2 regions of the Halanaerobium sp. ST460_2HS_T2 genome follow, and region 2 is predicted to be linked to the other one. Evidence: a T-box and tRNA genes for the amino acid it is inferred to sense, from the RefSeq annotation. Region 2 holds a T-box; the other holds one or more tRNA genes.
The links. The T-box of region 2 lies ahead of pheS (phenylalanine--tRNA ligase subunit alpha). A T-box ahead of a tRNA ligase gene usually reads a tRNA of that ligase, here a tRNA-Phe.
Positions count from the first base shown of each region.

Region 1: it encodes a tRNA-Phe, which carries the amino acid that the T-box ahead of pheS (phenylalanine--tRNA ligase subunit alpha) is inferred to sense. The anticodon was not compared.

Region 1 is NZ_QPJF01000002.1:71-7,605, forward strand. Features, by position in the region: gene DFR80_RS01435 (radical SAM protein) at 21-698, opposite strand; gene DFR80_RS01440 (TetR/AcrR family transcriptional regulator) at 771-1,322, opposite strand; gene DFR80_RS01445 (phenylacetate--CoA ligase family protein) at 1,478-2,818, opposite strand; gene DFR80_RS01450 (peptidylprolyl isomerase) at 2,835-3,359, opposite strand; gene DFR80_RS01455 (ABC transporter substrate-binding protein) at 3,602-4,567, shown strand; tRNA gene DFR80_RS01460 (tRNA-Phe) at 4,652-4,727, opposite strand; tRNA gene DFR80_RS01465 (tRNA-Met) at 4,752-4,828, opposite strand; tRNA gene DFR80_RS01470 (tRNA-Lys) at 4,837-4,912, opposite strand; gene DFR80_RS01475 (LysM peptidoglycan-binding domain-containing protein) at 5,030-6,289, opposite strand; gene trmL (tRNA (uridine(34)/cytosine(34)/5-carboxymethylaminomethyluridine(34)-2'-O)-methyltransferase TrmL) at 6,340-6,831, opposite strand; gene DFR80_RS01485 (MBL fold metallo-hydrolase) at 6,923-7,535, opposite strand, start outside.
Region 2 is NZ_QPJF01000004.1:121,778-130,865, reverse strand. Features, by position in the region: gene thrS (threonine--tRNA ligase) at 1-1,091, shown strand, start outside; gene infC (translation initiation factor IF-3) at 1,377-1,937, shown strand; gene rpmI (50S ribosomal protein L35) at 2,023-2,217, shown strand; gene rplT (50S ribosomal protein L20) at 2,281-2,640, shown strand; gene DFR80_RS03260 (RNA methyltransferase) at 2,645-3,454, shown strand; T-box leader at 3,502-3,720, shown strand; gene pheS (phenylalanine--tRNA ligase subunit alpha) at 3,789-4,814, shown strand; gene pheT (phenylalanine--tRNA ligase subunit beta) at 4,906-7,338, shown strand; gene DFR80_RS03245 (cell division protein ZapA) at 7,411-7,761, shown strand; gene DFR80_RS03240 (CvpA family protein) at 7,762-8,253, shown strand; gene polX (DNA polymerase/3'-5' exonuclease PolX) at 8,316-9,088, shown strand, end outside.

The DNA of each region.
Region 1 (7,535 bases), on a different contig from region 2:
CTATCATATTTTATTTGACGTTATCGACGTTTATCAGTTTCTTCTCTAAATCCTTCCAGACTAATAGCTGGCGTAACATTTCCCACTTCAAGCATTCTATCAGCAAATTCATCATCAATAAGGGTACCATTAGTATACATCATAAAACCAACATCATCATGTTTTTCAAAAATATCAAAAAGCTGAGGATAAACTGTCGGCTCACCGCCTGAAAAAACTATAAAATAAATTCCCATTTCTTTAGCCTCAGTAATTATTCTATCAATTGTAGCAAAATCAAGACTATCACTTTTATTATATTCGCCAGCCCAGCACCCTTCACAATTCAAATTACAGGCACTAGTAGGGTCAATAAGCATTGTCCAGGGCACGTCTACTCCAAGATCTTCAGAAAGTTCATACTGATATGGTATACCAAAAATAGCTGAATTAACAAAAAAATTCATTAAAAGTCCATTTTTATAAGAGGGTGCAATATCATTAATTTTTTTAAGATATTTTTTTATCAAAGGAGTCGTTTTATAATTTTCTTTGATAATCTTAATAGCATTTTTGTGATTATCTCTTCTAGCTAATTTTTCTCCAATATCTAGAATCTGCAAAAAATTTTCTTCAGGATCTTTTTCCAGATATTTTAAAGCCTGTTTGATCAACTTATCAGCGGCGTATTTTTTTGCCAGTTCAAAATCAATACTCATATTAACTCCTCCTCTTGTATTGTTCTAAATTATCTCTTTAATACTTGCTCATTCGCAGTTTTTAATTTTTCTTTAAATTAGATTTGCAATTTTTAAAAGATAAGAAATATTCTTCTCCCGTTCTCCTGGAAATCTCCTGTCCAAGATCAATATCATAATAAGCAGTGCATAAACGCCGCGCTTTCTTTCTGCTTCAGCCCCCCTTTTTATTCCCTTTTTTCCTTTAATTTGTATTAATATCTGATCTACTATCTCTAATAATTCAGATCGCAGCCGGGTTACAATTTTTTCTTCTTTATTATTTATATCTTTTTTAATGACTTCATCTATTATACCTTTTGATTTATTAATTTCATCATAGAGATGGGTAATAAACTTTTCCAGATCAAGTTCATCTTTTTTTAAATATTTATCAAAAATTTTTTTATTATTGTTAATTCTTTCTTCAATAACTTTTATAAATAACTCCTCTTTATTAGCATAATAATTATATAATGTTCCAACAGCAATACCGGTTTCTTCAGCAACAATTTTCATACTAACAGCAGAATATCCTTTTTTAGAAAATAACTGATATGCTGCTCTAGATATTTTACTCCTTAAATTATTGATGATTTTAGGCACAACATTCACCACCTATTTTTTAAAATTTACAATTATTTTAATGAACTCAAATTCATAATGTTTTATGAACTTAAATTCATTATATATTATGAAAATAAATATGTCAAATTTTTGTGAAATTTTAAAATATAGGGTAAAATGCAGCTTGAATAAATTTATTTAAATTCTTTTTTTATCAATTTAAATTTACCGGTAGTACCTGTACCGTCAATATTTTTGACTTTTTTTATCCTGAAATTAACATTTTGTAGGTTTTTACTCTGAAGTATCTTTGTTAATTCTTCTTTTATTTTCACCATTACATCCTCATTTTTTCTTCCCTTTTTAATAACCGCCTTGAAAACAAAGGAAGTTTCACCCGTCTGTATCACCTGATATTTATTCAAACCTCTAATATATAATTCCACAAATATTATTGGATGAATAAACTCTTTTTTTCCAGCTTGATTTTTAAACCATAATATATCCTCCTGGCGTCCGATAATTTCTTTTACCCTGTTAAAAGGCCATCTATCTTCATTTTTCCGTTCATTTACCGATACCAGTAAATCAGACATTCGATATCGTATAAGTGGTTGGGTATAATTATAGAGATTTGTTAGGTAATAGCCTTCTTCCGCAGTTTCAATATAATTAGCATCATCAAAAATATATAAATGATTAAACTCCTCTTTTTTTACTCCGATCACCAGGGACTCCGAAGCAGCATAATGATTAACAAGAGAGGTATTCCAGGTCTTTTTAATAAATTTCCTGGTTTCTGCTGTCAGCGGTTCACCCCCGCAGATTACCACTTCTGGTGATATATCTATTTTGCCAGCTCTCTGCATTTCAGCCAGGACCCTGATCCCGAAAGGATAGCCTGTAAGATTATGAGGGCGGCATTCATTTAACCTTTGGCAATAATCTTCTAAAGGATGATTAATATTAATTATCAGATATTTTTTATAGAAGTATTCTTCCAGGGAATTAATAGGGCTTAAAAAAAGGCTGACCCCGGCATAATGACCATCTGCTGCTCCAATAAAAGCATATCTTTTTCTCTTAAGACCAAAATTAGTAAATAATCTCAGGGAAAGAGCCTTGATAAAATCCCACTCCTTTGAATTATAAAGAAAATATCCAATTCTGCCTGAAGAACCAGAGCTATGAATAACGTGATATTTATTATTTAACTTGCTAACGGGAGAAGGATAATTTTCAAGAAAAGAAGCAATCTTATCACAGCTAATATTTTTATCAGTTACTAATCTTTCATAGTTTTCCATCATTATATTTTTATCAAGAGCAGGAAGATCTGAATGTTTAATCTCTGGCAGGTCTTTTTCCTTAATCCCGTGGGCTGAATAAAAATCACGGTAAAAAGGAGAATTATTATAAGCATAATACAGCAGCTTTCTAAATTTATTCTCTCTCAGTTTTAATATTTCACTTCGACTTTTATTTAAATTTTTATCCAGCTTATATTTATAATACAGGATTCTTGGTATACTCATAATTTTCTCTCCTTAGTTAAAGCTTTTCTGCAGCTTCATATTCTGCACCAAAAGTTTCAACTGCTACTGATTCCATTATCTGATCTTCCCGCGGCATATCTCTGGCTCCAGTTTCTACCTCAGCTATCTGATCAACAATATCCATACCTTCTATAACAACCTCACCAAAAGCAGCGTATTTACCATCCAGATGAGGTGCATTCCTGTGAACTATAAAAAACTGGGAACCAGCAGAATCAGGATGAGCACTCCTAGCCATTGAAATTACTCCTTTTTTGTGGCTCAAGTCATTATCATAGCCATTCTCGGAAAACTCACCTTTAATTGAATAACCAGGGTCTCCCATACCAGTACCATCAGGACAGCCCCCCTGAATCATAAAACCTTTAATTACTCGATGAAACTTAAGGCCATCATAATATCCGGCTTCTACTAATTCTATAAAATTCCTAACAGTATTTGGAGCTATTTCAGGATATAATTCTACCCTGATTTCTTCCCCACTTTCCATTGTTATGGTTATTTCTGGGTTTTTTTCCATTTAAAACACCTCTTATTTATATTTCTAGCCCTTATACCGCTTCTATTATATACAAATTGAACATAAAATTAAAGTTGTTATTTAAATAAAATATTATTAAAAGTTACTAAATAACTCCCCTATAACTTTTCTTCAAGACTCATTCAATCATAAAAATTTCAAAATTGACAAGCAAAAGCAAAAGATTATATAATTAACTTAAATAATTTGAATTTTCTAGTGAGAAGGGAGAAGAGATAGTAATGAAAAAGACTTTATTAACTGTACTATATTTTAGTATTATTTTCTTATTTATTTTAACAAATTTTGCAGGGGCGCAGGAATACAAAATCGGGATTTCTCAGTTTGTTGAACATCCATCCCTGGATTTAGCCAGAGAGGGATTTGTTGATCAACTGGCAGAAGAAGGTTTTGTAGAGGGGGAAAATCTTCAAATCGATTTACAGAATGCTCAGGCAGATTTTTCAACTGCTCAAACTATTGCCCAGAGATTCAACCAGAATAAACTGGATTTAGTACTGGCTATAGCCACCCCCTCAGCTCAGACTGCTGCCAATGTGATATCTGAGACTCCGGTTTTAATTACAGCTGTTACAGATCCTGTGGAGGCAGGTGTAGTCAACAGTATGGAAGCACCTGGTGGAAATGTAACTGGAACTACGGATATGAATCCAGTAGCCAAACAGCTGGAATTAATTAAACAATTTTTACCGGAATTAAATACTCTCGGAATTTTATATAACCCAGGAGAGGTTAATTCTGTTGTCCAGGTTGATTTAGCTAAAGAGAAAGCTAAAGAAATGGGAGTATCTGTCGAGGAAGGAACAGTTAGCAACAGCAGTGAAGTAAGCCTGGCAGTATCCTCTCTGGTTGGAAGTGTTGATGCAATCTATGTTCCAACTGATAATATAATAGTTTCTGCAATGCCAACTGTACTGCAGACAGCATATAATAATCAGATTCCAGTCTTTGCTTCCGAAAACAATTCGGTTGAACAGGGTGCTATTGCGACTCTTGGAATAGACTATTATCAGCTAGGAAGACAGACAGGTTCCATGGCTGCCAGAATTTTAAATGGTGCTGCTCCCGCAGAAATGGCAGTTGAATCTTCTGAAGAATTAAAGCTTTATATTAATCAAAAATCAGCCTCAGAAATTGGCTTAGAAATTCCAGCAGACTTATTAGAATCTGCAGATACTATTTTTTAAGAATAATTGAAGATAATTTTACAAAAAAATAAGTATCCAAAAAAAAGGCCAGGCTATATAGCCTGGCTTTAATATTCTAAAAAATGGTGGTGGGAGACAGAATCGAACTGTCGACACGTGGATTTTCAATCCACTGCTCTACCGACTGAGCTATCCCACCCAATATGTAATTTTAAAATAAAAATGGTTGCGGGGACCGGATTCGAACCGATGGCCTCCAGGTTATGAGCCTGACGAGCTACCAGACTGCTCTACCCCGCGCTATTAAATGGTGAGCCATGGAGGATTCGAACCTCCGACAACCTGATTAAAAGTCAGGTGCTCTGCCAACTGAGCTAATGGCCCATTTCTCTTGCGACGCTTTTTATAATATCAATAATAAATAGAGTTGTCAAGAAAAAAAGCAAAAAAAAAATAAAAAGGCAGGCAATTAAGGCCTGCCCATAGAATTTAATTTTATTTTTATGGTAAATAGTTCTTTGGATTTAAAGGTTCTTCATTTCTCAAAACACCAAAATGAAGATGAGGACCAGTACTTAAACCACTACTTCCTGATAAAGCAATTTGTTGGCCTTTGCTTACCATTGCACCTCTGGCCACTGTCACTCTAGAATTATGACCATAAAGAGTTTCTACTCCATTTCCATGATCAATAATTACTGTATAACCAAAACCATTCATCCAACCACTATGTACAACTTCGCCAGATGCTGCTGCTCTTACACTTGTACCTCTAGGAACTGCAATATCTAAACCATTGTGGAATAATCTTGTCTTCTTAATCGGATGAGTTCTCCAACCAAAATTAGAAGTTATCCGCCCATTTACAGGCCAGATAAAAGCATTTCTACCTAATTTAAAAGGTCCTCTTGTATAATTAGTTATTACAAGCTCATCACCAGCAAAAATTCGATCTCCATTTATATTATTATTTCTACGAATTGTATCTATATCAGTACCATACATTTTAGCTATGGTACTTAGAGCATCTCCTCGCTGAACTTTATATACTATCCGATCAGAAGAAGAATTATTTTTTTTAGTTTTTGTCTCACTTTTACTGCTGTTTGAAGCTTTAAAATCTACTATTGGAAGCACCAGTTCCTGACCTATTTTTATGAAATCTGAATTTAAATTGTTGGCATTCATAATTTCTTCAACAGGCAGATTTCTGCGAGCCGCAATTGTAGAAAGGGTATCTCCCCTGCGGACAGTGTAATAAATTTGTGCTTTTTTAGTTTCTGTATTTGTAGGTTGAGTTTTTGCTTCAGCTGTTAATATATTTTCTCTAGGTATTTTTAAGTCTTGTCCGGGTTTTATTCTAGAAGAACTCATGTTATTAAACTCCATAATTTCTTCTACAGTTACATCTCTTGACCCAGCAATTCCTGACAGAGTATCTCCATTATCTACAACATAAAGCTCATAAGATACTTTCTCAGAAATCATTTTTTTCAGTAATTCAAGGGTTCTACCACCAACAATACCATCAATCTTTAAACTATTATTTTTCTGAAAAGATTTTACTGCATCTTCGGTAGTCTTTCCAAATATACCGTCAGTCGATACATTATAACCAAGGGTTTCTAAATATTTTTGGACTTCAATCACATCTCTACCCCGATCATTTAATCTAACCTGAAAAGCAGAAGCAGCGATAGTTATTGACAAAAGAAAAACTAATAAAATTATTAGTGTAGTTAAATAATTATTTTTTTCCATTTCTCCCCTCCCTTCTTTTTTGCTCTACTATATTTAATTCAAGATAAAACTCAAATTTCCTTTTTATATTTCCCTTTTTTGTTTAAATTTATAAAATTATTCTGTCTCAGGGCTTCATAAATAATAATGGAAACAGAATTCGAAAGATTTAAAGACCTTAAATTATCCTTCATTGGAATTCTAATACATTTATCAAGATTTTTTTCTAGTAACTTTTCCGGCAAACCAGCAGTTTCTTTACCAAATAAAAAATAATCATTTTCCTGATATTCAAAATCAGCATAAGATTTTGCGGCTTTAGTAGTGGCATAAAAAAAGCGCCCATCTTTGTTTACCTCAAAAAAATTATCTAAATTGTCATAATAACTGATATCTAATTTATCCCAGTAATCAAGACCAGCTCTTTTTAAATATTTATCTGATGTTGAAAAACCAAGAGGTCTAACCAGATGCAGTTTAGAATCAGTTACCGCACAGGTGCGAGCAATATTACCAGTGTTTTGTGGAATTTCAGGTTCAACAAGTACTATATTCAAAATCATCACCTAATTAATTTTTTAATTATTATGTTGAGTAAAAGTTATTTCTTCTATAAAACTCATATTGTTATTACTAACTATTAATTACTAGCTATTAAATATTAATAATCAACCCATCATAGGCTGCACTAATATTTTCAGGCAAATAATCATTTAACTTTTTATGATCCAGTCTGTGGGAGATATGAGTTAAATAACCATGTTTTAAATTCAATTTGTCAATTAACTCCACCGCCTGATCAACAGACATATGAGTTGGATGTTTTTCAAATCTCAACGCATCAACAGCAGCATATTCAATACCTTCCAGCAGTTTTAAGGAGCTGTCCGGAATCTTACTGCAGTCAGTTAAATAAGCAAAATTATTAATTCTGTAAGCAAGAATTTTATTATCACCATGATAAATCGGAACAGCTTTAACATTTAAATCCATAAACTTTATTTCTCCCTCTATCTTTTTTAAAATAACCTGGGGTACCCCTCCACCAGGGTTTTCATCTGAAAAAATATAAGGGAAAATCCTTTTAATATGATTTAAGGTTTTATGGTCACCATAAACAGGCATTTCTTTACCCTGAAACCAGTTTAAAGCTCTGATATCATCAAAGCCCATAATATGATCGGCATGAGCATGGGTCATTAAAACTGAATCAACATTTTTGATATTATTATTAATCAACTCCAGCCTCATTTCCGGTGGTGTATCT
Region 2 (9,088 bases):
GGAAAGAAGAGCACCGTAAAGATGGTTATGAAGAAATAAAAACTCCCATTATTTTAGATGAGTCTCTCTGGCATCAATCAGGCCACTGGGATCATTATAAAGATAATATGTATTTTACAGAAATTGATGGAGAAACTCATGCAGTTAAACCGATGAACTGTCCGGGTGGGATTTTGGTTTATAAGGATTCTATGCACAGTTATCGTGAGCTGCCGATTAAAATGGCAGAGTTGGGACTGGTGCACCGTCATGAAATGTCAGGTGCCTTACATGGTTTGATGAGGGTTAGAAGTTTTACTCAGGATGATGCCCACATTTACTGTCTGCCGGAACAGATCGAAGATGAGTTAAGTGGAGTAATAAAACTTGTAGATAAAATATATAGTGCTTTTGGTTTTAAATATAATGTTGAATTAAGTACCAAACCAGAAAAGGCCATGGGAGCTGATGAACTCTGGGATAAAGCTACAGATGCCCTGCGTAGTGCTATTGAAAAAAACGAACTTGATTACGAAGTAAATGAGGGTGATGGAGCTTTTTACGGACCTAAGATTGATTTTCATTTAGAAGATAGTCTGGGTAGAACCTGGCAGTGTGGGACAATTCAGCTTGACTTCCAAATGCCAGAGCGTTTTGATTTAACTTATATTGGACAGGATGGAGACGAGCATCGTCCGGTTATGATTCACCGAGCAATTTATGGAAGTATAGAACGTTTTATAGGAATACTAATTGAGCATTTTGCTGGTGCCTTCCCGACCTGGTTAGCTCCAGTTCAGGTTGAAGTAATTCCTGTTTCTGATGATCAGATTGATTACGCCTTAAAAGTTAAGGAAGCCCTTAAAAAAGAAAGCATTAGGGTAGAAGTTGATAGCCGCTCAGAACAGGTTGGTTATAAAATTAGAGATGCTCAGGTTAAACAGGTTCCATATATGTTAATTGTCGGTGGACGTGAAGAGGAAGCAAGAACAGTTTCTGTTCGCGAAAGGCGTGAAGGAGATCTAGGTACAAGTAAAATTGAAGATTTTAAAGCTAGAATTCTTCAGGAAATTGCAAAAAAAGAAATCAATACTGAAGATAGTTTAAAATAAATAACAGCTGGCCTAAAATAATAAAGCTACCTTCTTTTTTGAGATCAAGAGAGGGTAGTTTTTTTCTTTTATTTTCTTGACAGTTAGTTACCCCTGTGCTATACTAATTAAGGAAAAGAAAGTAGAAACACCTGTTTCTCACCAGTAAAAGCTGGTTAATATCAGTTTCTCGCTTAAATAACTAAATTTCTGCGGGAAAAGTAGGCTTATCTTTAGGGGATAGTCTATCTTCAGCTGATTATTGAATTTAACGGGTGGTTTCTACCACTCGTTTTTTTATTTTATATTCGTTTTCGTTTTTTTATATCACTCAGGAGGTGCATAAATATCGTTAATGATTTAAGAGTTAATGATCGTATTAGAGCAAGAGAGGTTCGTCTGATCGATCAAGAAGGAGAGCAAATTGGTATCAAGTCGCTGGATGAGGCACTGGACGCTGCAGCAGAACAGGGTTTGGACTTAGTAGAAGTTGCTCCACAGGCTAATCCACCTGTATGCAGAATTATGGATTATGGAAAGTATAAGTACGAACAGGCTAAGAAAGAAAAAGAAGCCAAAAAGAATCAAAACGTAATGAATGTCAAAGAAGTTCAGATGGGAGTAAAGATTGAAGACCATGACTTTAACGTTAAGTTAAAGCAAGCTCGAAGATTCCTCAACAATAAGGATAAAGTTAAAGTTAGAATCCGTTTTAGAGGAAGAGAAATGATGCATAAAGAGCTTGGTTATGACCTGATGGACCGCCTTATTGAAGGAACTGAAGATATTGGTAAGGTAGAAAGCAAGCCGAAAATGGAAGGTAGAAACATGATGATGTTTCTAACTCCAGAAAGTGATAAACAGTAGTAGAACAAATAACTTATTAATATTAATATTTTAAGTAGGTTATTTTAAAATATCCACAATTATTACAGTATTAGGAGGTTAAATCATGCCAAAGCAAAAAACACACAAGGGAATTGCTAAGCGAGTTAAAACTACAGCTAATGGTAAACTTAAGCACCATAAGGGTTTTCACAGCCATATTTTAACTAAAAAATCTGGAAATAGAAAAAGACAGCTGCGAAAAGCTAAGTTATTAAGTAAGTCATATCAAAAACGTTACAAAAAATTACTACATGGATAAACTAATATAAGCAAATAATTTTAAATAATAAATGTTAAATTACTGGAAGGAGTGTCATTTAAGATGCCACGTGTAAAAAGAGGAAATAAGGCGCGCAAGCGTAGAAAAAAAGTTTTAAAGATGGCCAAGGGATATTTTGGATCCCGCAGCAAGTTATATCGTCCTGCTAATCAGGCGGTAATGAAGTCTTTACATTATGCTTACAGAGATAGAAGAAATAAAAAGAGAGAGTTTAGAAGATTATGGATTACCAGAATCAATGCAGCAGCTAGAAACGAAGGTCTTTCCTACAGCCGTTTTATCAATGGTTTAAGACAGGCAGAGGTAGAAATTGATCGTAAAATGTTAGCTGATTTAGCAGTTAATGATTCTGATGCTTTTGCTGATTTAGTTGATGTAGCAAAAGAGCAGTTAGGAAATTAATTAGATGGATATAATCAGCAGTTCTCAAAACGATAAAGTTAAATATCTAAATAAGCTTTACCGGAGTAGAAACCGGCGCAAGGAAGGTGTTTTTATTCTGGAAGGTAAGAGGCTTATTGAGGCTGCATTAGCAGGAGGAGCAGATTTCAAACAGGTCTTTCTCACTCCTGCTTTTTTTAAATCAGCTGAGAATGATAATTTGCTGGCTGATTTAAAATTAAAGTCTGAGTTTATTTATCTTGAAGAACAACTGTTAAAAGAAACCGCCTCGACTGTTAATCCTCAGGGAATTTTAGCGGTAGTTAAAGAATCCGTTTTTAAGGGTGAGGATTTTTATCAGCAGGCAGATAAAATTTTGCTGCTGGATAGGATCCAGGATCCCGGAAATATGGGAACAATGATCAGAACAGCTGTTGCTGCAGGTTTTGATGGGGTAATTGCTCTCAAAGGCTCAGTCGATATTTACAATCAAAAAGTTATTAGAGCGACAATGGGCGGTATCTTTTCTATTGCAGTTCGCCAGAAGTTAAGTCAGGAAGAATTTCTGTCTGAAATTGATTCCCGGGCAGCTGACTACGAACTGCTGGCTGCAGATATTGAGGCAGAAGAATATCATTTTCAGCACCGGTATCAGAATAAACTAATTTTAATGATCGGTAATGAGGCCAATGGAATTGATCAGAAACTTTTGGCAGCAGCAACTTCAAAGATTAAAATACCACTGGCAGGAGAAATTGAATCATTAAATGCAGCGGTTGCAGCTTCAGTTATTTCTTTTGAAATACTTTCACAGAGTTTAAAAAAAGATAGTTGAGCTGATTTTCTTTCTGTGGTATAATCATAAAAGAATTAAATAAATAATTAAAGGCTGAGAAGGAGAGAGTAACTAAAGGAGATTTTAAGAGAGATTAACTGCAGCAGCTGAAAGCAGTTAAATTATCAATTTTAGTGAAGTTCACTCTGGAGCTGGAGGCTGAAAAAAGTAGGCTTTCTCGGAAGCTATTAACTTTCGTTAACAAATAAAGTGATTCCACATTTTGTGGGATAATCAGGGTGGTAACACGGTATCTCGTCCCTTTAGGGCGGGATTTTTTTGTTTTTAGAGAGTAAAATTATTTTATACATACATAAATATGGAGGTGTTAGTTTTGGATCTACTAGATGATCTAAAAAAGATTGAAAAGGAAGCAGAAGCTGAATTAAAAGAAGTGGCAAGTCTTGATCAGTTAGAAGAAATGAGAATTAAGTATTTGGGAAAGAAGGGAGCTATTCAGTCAGTTTTCTCAAAGATGGGGAAAATTGATGCTGATCAGCGTCCGGTTGTTGGTAAAGAGGCTAATATTTTAAAGGGTAAAATTCAGAGCTGGCTGGGTGAACACAAGGAACGCCTGGAAAAAGAGGCGGCACAGAAACGTTTTCAGGCTGAAAAAATTGATGTCAGTCTGCCGGGTTCTAAAGTAGAAGCTGGACGCTCTCATCCACTTTCTCTGGTAACTAAAGAACTTGAGGATATTTTTATCGGACTCGGCTTTGATATTGCGGAGGGACCCGAGGTAGAGAGTGAATATTATAACTTTGAAGCTTTAAATATTCCGGCCCATCATCCGGCCCGTGATTTACAGGATACCCTGTATATTGATGATCATTATCTACTGAGAACTCATACCTCACCGGTTCAGGTCAGAACCATGGAAGCCCAGGAGCCTCCGGTTAGAATTATCGCACCCGGTAGAGTATATCGTTCTGATGAACTGGATGCTTCACATTCACCAATTTTTCATCAGACAGAGGGGCTGGTAATTGATAAAGAGATTTCTTTTAGTGACTTAAAAGGAACAATAGAATTGATTGTAGAAGCCTTATTCGGAAAAGACAGAGATGTCAGGTTCCGTCCCAGCTATTTCCCTTTTACAGAACCGAGTGCAGAAGTTGATGTTTCCTGTATTGTCTGTGGTGGAGAAGGCTGTCCTTTATGTTCCAGAACTGGCTGGCTGGAGATTATGGGAGCGGGAATGGTTCATCCCAATGTACTCGAAATGTCAGGTTATGATAGTGATGTTTATAGTGGTTTTGCCTTTGGTGTTGGACTGGATAGACTTGCTTTATTAAAATATGGAATTGATGATATCAGGGTACTTTATGAAAATGATAAGCGTTTTTTACATCAGTTTTAAATAAATAGAAATAATTAATTCTGCAGACTGATTTAAGCTAATCAGAAGCAGTAAATAAACTGAAGACTGATATAAAGAAAGGATGATAAATTTGCAGATCTCATATAACTGGTTAAAAAAATATATTGATATAAATTTTACTCCCGATGACCTTTCCGAAAAGCTGACAATGGCCGGGCTGGAAGTTGAAGGAGTTGAGTATTTAGGAGAAGGTTTGGAAGATATTGTTATTGCAAAAATTGAAGAAATTAAAGAACATCCAAATGCAGATAAACTTGTCATCTGTATGGTGAAAACTGCAGCAGATAAAAAAGCAATTCCGGTTGTGACTGGTGCTCCCAATGTTGAAACAGGACAGCTGGTACCTTTTGCAGCAGTAGGAACAACTCTTCCTAATGGAATGGAAATTGAAGAAGTCAGGCTCAGAGGTGAGCTTTCGCAGGGAATGATATGTTCTAAGGATGAACTGGGACTGCAGGAAGAAAGAGCTGAGGGAATTATGGTTCTTGATGATAATGCTCCTTTAGGTGGCAGTTTTCTTAAATACAAGCGTCTGGATGATTATGTTTTCAAACTTGATTTAACTCCAAATTATGCCCGCTGTCTGGGAATGATTGGAGTAGCAAGAGAGATTAAATCTTTATATGCTCAGGAAAAAGATCTAAAAACACCTCCCATTTCTTTTGAGGAAGCGGAAGAACTTGGTGAGATCAATGATTATGTTGAAGTTGAAATTGAAGATCCAGATTTATGCCCCCGTTATACTGCTCGTCTGGTAAAAAATGTTAAGATTAAAGAGTCACCGGAGTGGATTAAACGTCGGCTTAAGGCAGCAGGAATCAGACCGATTAATAATGTAGTTGATATTTCTAACTTTGTTCTAATGGAATATAATCAACCTCTTCACACCTTTGATTTTAATAAAATTAAAGATGGTAAAATTATTGTACGCCGGGCTGAAGCAGAAGAAAAAATGCTGACTTTAGATGAAGAAGAAAGAGTTTTAGATGATGAGATGCTTGTGATTTCTGATCCCGAAAAAGCAGTTGCAGTTGGTGGAGTTATGGGAGGAGCAAATACCGAAGTAACAGAAGAAACCACTGATGTCTTAATTGAATCTGCTTATTTTAATCCAGTAAGCATTCGCAAAACCGCTAAAAAATTAGGAATGCATTCTGATTCTTCCCATCGTTTTGAAAGAGGGGTAGATATTGAAAAAGCTATTGAGGCTAATAATCGTGCCTGTCAGATGCTGGCAAAGTGTGATGGAGCGAAAGTAGTTCCAGGAGTGATTGATAATTATCCTTTAAAATATGAATCAGCAGTAATTACTCTTTCTACAGCTAGAGTTAATGAACTTTTAGGGATTGAATTGGAAGCCAAAGAAGTTAAAGAAAGTCTTGAAAGACTGGGGTTTGAAGTAAATCCAGCTGCTGAAGCTGGAGAGTTGGAAGTTACTGTGCCTTCCTTTAGAACTGATGTAGAGCAGGCAGCTGATTTAGTAGAAGAAATAGCAAGAGTTTATGGTTATAATAAAATACCCTCTACCAGACCAATTTCCAAGCAGCGCGGTAAAAGAAACCCCCAGCAGAAATTCGAAGTAGAGGTTAAAGAACTGCTTCAGGCTGGTGGCCTGGATGAAGTTATAACTTACAGCCTGCAGGATAAAAAGAGCTATCAGGATTTGAATTTAACTCAATTTGAAGATTATGCTAAATTTGTGAGTATTAAAAACCCTCTCAGTGAAGCCTTTGGTATTTTAAGAACCTCTCTGATCCCGGGGATAGTTAATGTATTATCTTCTAATGCTCGCCGCCAGGGTTCCGAAATGGCTGTTTTTGAAACAGGAACAGTTTTTAGAAATAAAGGTGGCAATACCAGGCCTGAGGAACTTAACATGCTTGGTGGTGGTATTTTTGGCCGGGATGTTGATTTGTGGCAGCAGGGAGCTCCCAATTTCTTTGAACTAAAAGGAGTATTGGAGATGCTTTTTGAGAGAATTCAACTGGATAAAGTAAGCTTTATTCCGGATAATGATAACAGAGATTTTCTGCATCCAGGGCGCAGAGCTGAAATCAAATATGATGAAACTCAGACTTTTGGCTTTATTGGAGAAATCCATCCAGAACTTGCAGATCAAAATAATTTACCGGCTGGAACAACTATTTTTGAGCTGGATCTAGACTTTATCTTTGAAAAAACAGCAGAAAAAAGCTATAATTATCAAAAATTAGTCAAGTATCCTGTTCTGGCAAGGGATTTAGCTATAGTTATGGCAGAAGAAATAGCAGTTGGAGATATTCATCAGGCAATTAAAGAGCAGGGTGGAGAAATACTTAAAGGTGTCGAACTTTTTGATATTTATCAGGGAGATCAAATAAAAGATGGCGATAAGAGTGCTGCTTTCCAGTTGAAATTTCAGGCTGATGATAAAACACTAACCGATCAGGAGGTAAATGAGCGTTTTAATCAAATAGTAAAACATCTCAAAAAAGAATATTCTGCAGAAATTAGAGGAAATTAAGATTTAAGGCAGGAATTTCGCCTTTTGTAATGAATATAATAAAGTAGACTACTAAAGCTGGAGATGTTGCTAATGATTAAGGAAAAAAATCAAAATAAGAAAAAATTCAAATTAAATATTCTGGGAGACCAGTTTACTGTGACCGGAGAATTTAGTGAAGAATATATTAATAAACTTGCAGACCATGTAGAAAAAACCGGCAGGGAGATCAAAAATGCTTATCCTAAATTGCCTTTTCGGCGCTTATCTCATCTAACTATGATTAATCTGGCTGATGAATATTTTAAACTTCGCAGTCAGTGTATTGATTTAAGTAAAGAAAAAGAAAGATTAAAAGAGGCTAATCAGAGTTTACATCAGGAATTAAAAAAACTGCGGCAGGAGAATGAGGAATTAAATACTCTACTCGAGGAGGTAGAATAATTGGATATTATTAATTTCCTCGATATCATTATCTTGGTAATTTTACTCTTTTTTGCCTATAATGGTTTTAGAAGAGGATTTATAGATCAGACCAGTACTATACTCGGACTGCTTGCGGCTTTATTTGTGGCCGTTAGACAGTATGAGTATTTTACTCAATTTTTGGAACCGTATTTAGATCTTTCAACTTCGCTGCTGCAGTTTATTTCTTTTGCGGTAATTTTTATAGTTGTTAATATAGTAATTCATGTACTGGGGATTACCCTGAAAAAAATTGTGGATGCTATTTTTCTGCAGCCGGTTGATCGTGCTGCTGGATTTTTGTTGGGTCTGGTAAAAGCTGGGATAATTGTTTATTTATTGATTCTAATTCTGGCCCAGATCCCCTATCAAAAAATTAATGATGTTTTAAATGAATCATTTCTGGCAAAAAGAATCATCGAGGCATCACCCTTTATACAATCAAAGATTGAAGAAATTTTTCGGCCATGAAATTTTCATGGCCTTTTAGCTTTTAATTAAAGTTTTTAATAACAGAGGAAAGAGGTGTTATGATGCAGGAAATAAGCAATAAAGAAATTGCAAAGATTCTGTCAGAATTTGCTGACTTAATGGCAATTAAAGGAGAAAATGACTTTAAGATAAGAGCTTATGCCAATGCAGCTCGTAAAATAGAATCTTACGCCGATAATATTCAGCAGCTGGCAGCGGAGGATAAATTAAAAGATATTAAAGGAATTGGGAGCGGTATTGCAGAATCGATTAATGAACTTCTTCAGAATGGTCTTATCGAGGAAATGGAAGCGATTAAAGCAGAGCTGCCAGCCGGAGTTATAGAAATGACAGATATACAGGGGCTGGGTCCTAAAACAGCGCACCGCTTTTATTATGAATTGGAAATTGAAGATTTGATAGGTCTGGAAAAGGCTCTTAAGGCTGGAAAAGTACAGAAACTTAAGGGTTTTGGGAAAAAGTCAGAGGAAAAATTACTCAGAGCATTAAAAAACCATGAAAAGTATGTTGATAAAATTATTCTGGCAAAAGCTTTAAGAACAGCGGAAGAGATTATTGAAACAATTAAAACTGAGCTTGAGCCTGATCTTTTTGGAGAAATTGAAGTCTGCGGCAGCAGCAGGAGAGCCAAAGAACTGATCGGTGATCTCGATATTTTGATTGCGACTGCAGAGCCGAAAAAGCTTTCCCAAAAAATAAAAAATCTTGATTTTGTGGCTGAGGTTATTGGCGCTGGAGAGACCAAGGTCAGCATCAGAACTGATCAGGGAGTACAGACTGATTTTAGATTAGTCAGTAAAGAAGAATTTCCTTC